One region of the Pseudomonas sp. NPDC077186 genome, then DNA from elsewhere that is predicted to be linked to it. Evidence: predicted binding sites of a transcription regulator. Region 1 holds the regulator's gene; each other region holds the start of a gene.
What was found. The regulator FliA, encoded in region 1, starts transcription of late flagellar genes. The targets are predictions, from matches to a motif close to CTAAAGTTTNNNNNNNNNNNGCCGNTAA.
Positions count from the first base shown of each region.

Region 2: the regulator FliA is predicted to act here: its motif matches at 1,095-1,122, upstream of ACIGKL_RS21055 (methyl-accepting chemotaxis protein).
Region 3: the regulator FliA is predicted to act here: its motif matches at 1,394-1,421, upstream of ACIGKL_RS12220 (methyl-accepting chemotaxis protein).
Region 4: the regulator FliA is predicted to act here: its motif matches at 1,286-1,313, upstream of ACIGKL_RS03830 (methyl-accepting chemotaxis protein).

Region 1 is NZ_JBITWE010000001.1:480,452-482,648, forward strand. Features, by position in the region: gene ACIGKL_RS02215 (protein phosphatase CheZ) at 1-355, opposite strand, end outside; gene ACIGKL_RS02220 (chemotaxis response regulator CheY) at 375-749, opposite strand; gene fliA (RNA polymerase sigma factor FliA) at 834-1,580, opposite strand; gene fleN (flagellar synthesis regulator FleN) at 1,577-2,197, opposite strand, start outside.
Region 2 is NZ_JBITWE010000006.1:98,285-100,481, reverse strand. Features, by position in the region: gene ACIGKL_RS21055 (methyl-accepting chemotaxis protein) at 1-1,065, opposite strand, end outside; gene acnA (aconitate hydratase AcnA) at 1,209-2,197, opposite strand, start outside.
Region 3 is NZ_JBITWE010000003.1:56,754-58,950, forward strand. Features, by position in the region: gene ACIGKL_RS12220 (methyl-accepting chemotaxis protein) at 1-1,121, opposite strand, end outside; gene ACIGKL_RS12225 (ATP-dependent zinc protease) at 1,440-1,904, opposite strand; gene ACIGKL_RS12230 (acyltransferase) at 2,118-2,197, shown strand, end outside.
Region 4 is NZ_JBITWE010000001.1:834,726-836,922, forward strand. Features, by position in the region: gene ACIGKL_RS03825 (NAD-glutamate dehydrogenase) at 1-994, opposite strand, end outside; gene ACIGKL_RS03830 (methyl-accepting chemotaxis protein) at 1,348-2,197, shown strand, end outside.

The sequences.
Region 1 (2,197 bases):
CGCTCAAGTCGTTGACCAGCGGCGCGCTCTGCTCGACCAGGTCCATGGTGCGATTGGCCGCCTTCTCGGTCATGGTGACCACGTAATTCAGGCGTTCGGTGGCATCGGCGATCTGCGACAGCTCCTGGGCATGCGGCATGCGCGGATCGAGTTGGAAGTTGACGATGGCGTTGTGCAGCTCGCGGGTCAGCTTGCCGACCTCGTGGTACAGGCCGCGGTCGCGGACCTTGTTGAGCTCGTTGATCAGTTGCACCGCGGCGCCGAAGTTGCCTCTTTCCAGGCTGTCGACCAATTCGCGGGCGTTGCTTTTCAGGGTCGACTCGAGGTCGCCCAGCGTGGAGTCATCGTGTTCCATAGCACCCTCGCGGCCGACATCAGCCGTTGACCCGCTCGAAGATCTTCTCGATCTTTTCCTTCAGCACCTGGGCGGTGAAGGGTTTGACCACATAGCCGTTCACGCCGGCCTGGGCCGCCTCGATGATCTGATCGCGCTTGGCCTCGGCGGTGACCATCAGCACCGGCAGGTGCTTGAGGCGCTCGTCGGCGCGCACCGCACGCAGCAGGTCGATACCGGTCATGCCGGGCATGTTCCAGTCGGTCACCAGGAAGTCGAAACTGCCGCTCTGCAGCATGGGCAGCGCCGAGGTGCCATCGTCGGCCTCCGCGGTGTTGGTGAAACCCAAATCACGCAAGAGGTTCTTGATGATCCGTCGCATCGTCGAGAAATCGTCAACGATGAGGATTTTCATGTTCTTGTCCAAGTCGACCTCCGTACAGTCCCAAACACGCTCTTCAGTGGAGCGCGCCCTTCAATCGTGAAACCGGCCCAGCCTTCAGCGGGCGCGCCACTCGCCCAGGCGCGCACGCAGACGCGCGGCGCACTGGCTGTGCAACTGGCTGACGCGCGACTCGCTGACCCCCAGCACTTCGCCGATTTCCTTCAAGTTCAGTTCTTCATCGTAATACAGCGCCAGCACCAGGCGTTCGCGCTCCGGCAAGCCGGCGATGGCCTCGGCCAAGGCCGCCTGGAAGCGTTCGTCTTCGAGGTCCCGCGAAGGTTCGAGGTGGGTGTGCCCGGCGTCTTCGTGCAGCCCGCCATGCTCGCCGTCCTGCACCAGGTCGTCGAAGCTGAACAGGCGGCTGCCCAAAGTGTCGCCAAGGATGCCGTAGTAATCCTCCAGACTCAATTGGAGTTCGGCCGCAACCTCCTGATCTTTAGCGTCGCGCCCGGTTCTCGCTTCCACCGCGCGGATCGCGTCGCTGACCATGCGGCTGTTGCGGTGCACCGAACGCGGCGCCCAGTCGCCCTTGCGCACTTCGTCGAGCATGGAGCCGCGGATGCGGATGCCGGCGAAGGTTTCGAAGCTGGCACCCTTGCTGGAATCGTATTTTTTAGAGGCTTCGAGCAGGCCGATCATGCCGGCCTGGATCAGGTCGTCGACCTGCACGCTGGCCGGCAAACGGGCCAGCAGGTGATAGGCGATACGTTTGACCAGGGGCGCATAGCGCTCGATCAACTGGTGCTGCGAATCCTGCGCCTGCGCCTTGTTGTACATACGAAGTCCAGAAGCTGCTGTCATACGGCACTGTCTGCCGTCGGTTGCTGCACCAGACGCTCGACGAAAAACTCCAGATGGCCGCGGGGGTTGGCCGGCAGCGGCCAGGTATCGACCTTCTGGGCTATCGCCTTGAACGCCAGGGCGCACTTGGATCGTGGGAAGGCTTCGTAGACCGCGCGCTGCTTCTGCACGGCCTTGCGCACGCACTCGTCGTAGGGCACGGCGCCGACGTACTGCAGGGCGACGTCGAGGAAGCGATCAGTCACCTTGGTCAGCTTAGCAAAGAGGTTGCGCCCTTCCTGCGGGCTGTGGGCCATGTTGGCCAGGACGCGGAAGCGACTGATGCCGTGGTCGCGGTTGAGCAGCTTGATCAGCGCATAGGCGTCGGTGATCGAGGTCGGCTCGTCGCACACCACCACCAGGATCTCCTGGGCGGCGCGGACGAAGCTGACCACCGCATCGCCGATGCCGGCGGCGGTGTCAATCACCAGCACGTCGAGGTTCTCGCTGATATCGCTGAACGCCTGGATCAGCCCGGCGTGCTGCATCGGCGAGAGGTTGACCATGCTCTGCGTGCCGGACGCCGCCGGCACGATGCGGATGCCGCCCGGCCCCTGCAGCAGCACGTCGCGCAGATC
Region 2 (2,197 bases), on a different contig from region 1:
GACCACGCCGCCGATCTCGTTGCTGTCCTGGGCCAGGCGGGTGACGGTTTCGCCGGTGTCGCCCACCGATTGCGACAGGCGCTGGATGGCTTCGCGGGTTTCCGCGGCGATGCCGCGGCCTTCGCCGGTGAGGCGGTTGGCCTCTTGGGTGGCGATGGCGGTGCGCGCCACGTTGCTGGCCACCTCCAGGGTGGTGGCGGCCATTTCGTTGACCGCGGTGGCGACCTGTTCGGTTTCCTGGCGCTGGCGCTCCAGGCCGGCGGAGCTGTTGTGCGCCAGCTTGTCGGCCTCGCGGGCCTGCTGGGTGAGCTGTTCGGCGGTGTCCTGCAGGCGCGTCAGGCAGGTCTTCAGGCGCGCTTCCTGGCTGAGCATGGCCATTTCCAGGCGCGCTTCGGCGCCGCGGCTGTCGGTGTACATCTGCGCGATCAGTGGGTCGGAGGTGGTCTGCTCGGCCAGGCGCAGCAGGCGCTTGACGCCGCGGGTCTGCCAGGCGATGCCGGCCAGGCCCAGGGGGATGGAGAGCAGGGCGGCGAGGGCGAAGCCCCAACCGCTGCCGAGCCAGTGACCGATCAGGAAACCGATCTGGCTGACCAGGATGAACGGCAGCCAGGCCTGCATCACCGGCAGCCAGGCATCGCGTTTGGGAATGGCGGTCTTGCCGGCATTGACCCGCGCGTAGAGGGCTTCGGCGCGGCGCACCTGTTCGGCGCTGGGTTTGACCCGCACCGATTCGTAGCCGACCACCTGGTTGTTCTCGGTCATCGGCGTGACGTAGGCGTTGACCCAGTAATGGTCGCCGTTCTTGCTGCGGTTCTTGACGATGCCCATCCACGGCCGGCCCTTTTTCAGGGTGCTCCACATGTGCTCGAACACCGCCGACGGCACGTCGGGGTGGCGCACGATGTTGTGCGGCGCGCGCAGCAGTTCCTCGCGGGAGAAACCGCTGATCTCGACGAAGGCGTCGTTGCAGTAGGTGATCTGGCCCTTGAGGTCGGTGGTGGAGATCAGGCGCTGCTGCGCAGGAAAGGTGCGCTCGCGCTGAGTGACCGGTTGGTTATTACGCATGGCAGGTATCCGTCGTTGTAATGCCCTCTGCATCGGCCGCGAAGCGGCGAAGTTGAGGGAGAAAACCGTGGCGCGCAGTGTAAACGGATTTTGCCTGGCGTCACGGTTTCGTCGCGACTCGGGCCGTCCCTGGCCCGCTCGTTTCAGTTGGCGATCATCTGCCGCAGCACATGATGCAGGATGCCGCCGGCCTTGAAGTATTCCACCTCGTTCAAGGTGTCGATGCGGCACAGCAGTTCGACCTCCTCGCGCTGGCCGTTTTCGCGGACGATGGCCAGCGACAGCGGCATGTGCGGGTGCAGTTCGACGCCGTCGAGGCCGTGGATACCGAGCTTTTCGCGGCCGGTCAGGCCCAGGGTCTTGCGGTCGCAGCCGGGCTTGAACTGCAGCGGCAGCACGCCCATGCCCACCAGGTTGGAGCGGTGGATGCGCTCGAAGCTTTCGGCGATCACCGCCTTGACCCCTAGCAGGTTGGTGCCCTTGGCCGCCCAGTCGCGGCTCGAGCCGGTGCCGTATTCCTTGCCGGCGATCACCACCAGCGGGGTGCCCGCTTCCTGGTAGCGCATGGCCGCGTCATAGATCGACAGCTTGTCGCCACTGGGAATATGCAGGGTGTTGCCGCCTTCCTCGCCACCGAGCATCTCGTTCCTGATGCGGATATTGGCGAAGGTGCCGCGCATCATCACCTCATGGTTGCCGCGGCGCGAGCCGTAGGAGTTGAAGTCCGCGGGCGCCACGCCTTGTTCGCGCAGGTAGCGCCCGGCCGGGCTGTCGGCCTTGATGTTGCCGGCCGGCGAGATGTGGTCGGTGGTCACCGAGTCGCCGAGCAGGGCGAGGATGCGCGCCTCATGGATATCGCCGATATGCGGCGGATCGCCGGCGATGTCCTCGAAGAACGGCGGGTGCTGGATATAGGTGGAGTCCGCCTGCCAGACATAGGTGTCGGCCTGCGGCACCTCGATGGCCTGCCACTGCGCGTCGCCGGCGAACACCTCGGCGTATTCCTTGCGGAACATGGCGGTGTCGACCTTGGCGATGGCCTCGGCGATCTCGGCCTGGCTCGGCCAGATGTCCCTGAGGTAGACCGGCGCGCCGTCTTTGCCGGTGCCCAGCGGCTCCTGGCTGAGGTCGA
Region 3 (2,197 bases), on a different contig from region 1:
TGCACCTGCATGCGCACGCGCAGGTCGCCGTCGCGCAGGCTCTCGGCGGCCTCGATGATGCCGGCGGTGCTGCGGCGGATCGAGGCGTTGAGGCACAGCAGCACGTACAGCGCCAGCAGGGTGAGCAGGACGAAGGCGCCGATCACCTCGACCATGGTCAGCAGCGCACGCTGGCGATGCTGCCCCAGGCTGGCGGCGAACTGGTCGTAGACCGCCTGCTGCAGCCCCTGCAGCTGCGCCTCCAGGGCCTCGACGCGCTGCACGAACTGCTCGGGGGTGAGCGCCATGGGGCTGGCCTCGAACATGTCGCGGTCGATCTGCGCGAGGAACTGGTCGAAGCCAGCCAGTGCCGCCTCGAAGGGACCACTGAGCTGGCGCATGGCCTGCGGCGCCTCGCGCTGCAGGGTGCTCTGCGCCTTGATCAGCTGCGCGCGCTGCTCGTCGAGGCCGCGGCGCAGGTCGCGGATCAGCACCCGGCTCTGCAGGGTGAAATGCTGCGACACCACCGCGCCATGGCCCTGGGCGGCGAAGCTGCCGAGCTGCTCGAGCAGGCGCGGCAGGATGTAGGTGAGCTGCTCCATCATCAGGTAGGTGGCCAGGCGCGGGTCGAGGATCAGGCCGCTGTCGGTGGCTACCTGCTCGCGCAGGGCGAGCAGGTGCAGCAGGGTCTTCTGGTAACGCTCCAGCGCATCCGGTAACGCCACGCGGGCCAGGGCCTGCGCCTGAAGCCCAGCGCGTTCGCCCTGCAGCGCCTGGAAATGCTCGCGCGCCTGGGCGCCGATCAGCGCGCTCTGCAGTGGCGCGGCAGCCTGCTGCAGGGCCTCGTCGAGCTGCGCCTCGCGCTGACGCAACAGGCCCTCGGCGGCGCTGTCGGTGCCCTTCCAGCGCGCCAGCAGGCTGCGCTGGGCGATCAGCTCGCGCTGCACCAGGGCCATGGACTGCAGCGCCTGCGCGCCTTCCAGCTCGTGGTCGATGGCCTGCAGGCGACCCAGGTAGTCGCTGCCGATCACCCACAGGGCGTAGCCCAGCGGCAGGGCGAACAGCAGGAACACCAGCTGAAACTTGCGCGCAAAGCTGAACCGCTCCAGCAGCCGCACACCCGGTTTGAGTACTCCAGTCATCGCGACACCTCAACGACCTAAAGGGCCTACAGGCCTGGCAAAGAATTGCACATAGCAAAAAGCAGGCCCGACGCTAATTCCGATCAGATGAGGCTGCCAAAGCAGCCGTTCGTAGGAGCCCCGCCCCGGGGCGAAGCTTTTCGAGTCCGCTCCGCCGAGGTTCGCGGCGGGGCGCCGCTCCTACACGTTCGCTGCATCGACGCTCAACTGAGTGGCATTAGGCTCGACGCCCCTTGGGGCAAGGAAGTCGTTACTGGGCGCTCTCGACGAGTGTAATGGCCAATGGGCATCAGCCTTTTCCGAAATGCGACAATTAACTCAGCATTGGGGACGCTCGCGGGTGTAGCGTTCGGCGGGGTTCACCGCCGCGCCGAAATCGCGCAGGGCGCTGGCGCCGATCAGCAGGGGGTAGTTGAAGGTGCTGCGGTCGGTGAGGTTGACCTCGATGGTGCGCTGCTCCTCGCCCAGGCACACCGGCAGCTCGATCACCGGGCGCTGCGAGGCCGCCGCCGTCTTCAGCGGCTGGCCGGCCAGCTCCTCGCTGCGCGCCTTGATCTCGGCGATGCGCACCAGCGGGTGCTCATGGACACGCTCCTCGGCGCCGTCCACCGCCAGGCGAAAGCGCACCCAGTCCTCGCCGTCGCGCTGGAAGCGCTGGATGTCCTTGGCCGACAGCGAGGCGGTCATGGCGCCGGTGTCCAGCTTGGCCTTGAGGGTCTGGCCCAGCTCGGGCAGTTCGATCAGCTCGTAGCGACCGTACAGCGTTGGCTGTTGACTGGCCATGGCCGGCAGGCTGAGCAGCGCGGCCAGCAGGATCGGGGCATGGTTCAAGGTCGATACTCCTGTATGGGGATAGACCGGATTTCCGACCGCCCGCGGCGCCGCCCCGTTCCCCGGGCGGCGTGACAAGGTGTTACCAAGCGGCCCGCCGCCGCCCTTGGAGGCCGCGCCGCGCCTTGCTTATCATGGCCGGCCACCGCCCATCATGGAGTCGATATGCGCCCGCTGCTGACCGGCCTCGCCAACCTCCTGCTGCTGCTCGCCAACACCCTGACCCTGATCGGCCCGCTGCTGCT
Region 4 (2,197 bases), 350 kb from region 1:
ACAGGCCCATGAAGCGGCATTCCTTGACCACGTTGCCCTTGGCATCCAGCTCGCGGATCGACACCAGGTCCGGATAGGCCGGGCGGTGCACGCGGCTGGGCACCGCGGCCTTGGCGAACGACAGCAGCTGCGGCTCGCGCAGGTAGGCCACCGCTTCCGGCTCGATATGCAGCTCCTCGGCCTTGAGCCCACTGCGCAGGCGCTTGGACAGGCCGAGCAGGGATTTCTCGTCGTAGACCAGGGTGCCGCCGTCGGCGCTCGGCGTCACGGTGAACTCCTCGTAGCCGAGGAAGGTGAAGTGGTTGTCCAGCAGCCAGCCGAGGAACACCTTGATCTCGTCCAGCTCGGCCTTGTCCACCTTGAGCTTGGCGCGGTCGAGCCAGGCCAGCAGCTCGCGGGCCTTGGCCTTCATCGGCTGGAAGTCGGCGACGCTCATGCGCACGTCGCCGAACACCTCGTGAATGGCCTTCTCCAGGGTCTTCAGTTCGCCGGCGCTGGCGCAGCGGTCGATCTCCAGGAACATCAGCGCTTCTTGCAGCACGCCCTCGCCCTGGCTGCCCTTGGGCAGGATCTCCAGCAGCTCGCCGTTGGCGTCGCGGCGCACGCTGAACACGCTGTTCTGCAGGGTGTGGATGCTGTAGCCGCGACGGTTGAGTTCCATGCGCACCGAGTCGACCAGGAACGGGATGTCGCCATGCAGGATCTCCACCGCGGTATGGGTCGACTGCCAGCCGTGCTTCTCGTAGTCGGGGTTGAACGCGCGCACCTGCGGTTTGCCGTGATCGAAACGCTCCAGCATGCGCCAGGCCGACAGGGTGCAGCCGACCAGGTCGGACAGGCGCCGCTGGGTCAGCTCCTCGAGGGCGATGATGCCGAAGAATTGTTCGGCGAACAGCGCCACTTGTGGCAGCGTCTGCTCGCTCACGTGCTGCGCCAGGGCCGCTTGCAGTTGATGCTGGAAGTCGGCTTTGCTGGCCGCCGTAAAGAACGCCATGGTTGTGCTCCGTTGGGCTGGTGGTTCGACTGGGGGCTATCGCGGGTCTGAATCGCGGCCGCTCGCCGTTAGTTCAACGTTAGTCCATGAAGCGGCAATGACATCCGCCGGCCGCTGGCGGACCGCCGCGACGACAGCGACCGACTGGTCACATATGCCCGGCGAGCTTAACGAGCAAAGCCCCGACCCGGCTTGCGGCGCTGCGACATTTTCTTTCACGGGCGCACCGACAAGGTGCAGGCCTAGCCGCCGCGGCGGCCGCCGGCTGGCAAATCGGCCATAGACAATTGCCTCAAGTTGTACGACAACATGCCGAATTCCAATAACAATCCCGCAGATGGCGAGGCGCAACCGTGCAGTTCTTCCTGTCCTGGCAACAAAAATTCCGAGTCCTTATCGCCCTCACCCTGATCAGCCTGACGCTGATGGCGGCCGCCTCGCTGTGGGCCAGCCAGCGCCTCGACGCCTCGCTGCAGGCCAGGGATAACGCGGCGGCATACGCCAGCGCCAGCACCGCGCTGATGAACCAGTGGTGGCGCGGCAACGCCCAGCGCCAGCAGCTCGACGCGGACAACCGCGAGGCCTTCGGCGCGAGCCTGGACGCACTGCTTGAACTCGTCGGACAACTGCTGACCCAGGCGCAAGCGCTCGACGACGCCGCCACCCTGCAGCACGCGCAGCAAATCCAGGCCGTGCTGCAGGAGGAAGTGGCACAGCAGCGCAGTTGGCTGAGCCTCAACCAGGCCCTCGGCCTGACGCCCTTCGAGGGCCAGCGCAAGACCCTGGCCGACAAGGCCAAGGCGCTGGAGGCGATCACCTTCGGCCTGATCCAGCCGTTCATCGGCAGCGCCCTGAGCAGCCAGCGCGACTACCTGGCGACCTTCGACCCGGCGTTCGCCCAGATCACCCAGGCGGCCATCGCCAAGCTGCAGGCCCAGGTGGCCGACCTCGACTGGCAGGACACGCCGATCGGGCAGAACGTGCAGGCCTTCGCCGAGGCGTTCGCCGCGGCGCAGCGCAGCATCGAGCAGATCGGCGCGAGCAACCAGCGCCTGGCTCAGCTCGGCCAGCAGCTGCAGGCGCGCATCGACGCGCAGGCGCGCGACCTCGCCAGCGGCCTGCTGCTGCGCCGGGCGCAGGCCGCCGAGCAGGCGCGACTGTCCGCGCTGTGGCTAATGGGGCTGAGTTTCGTCGCGGTCGCCG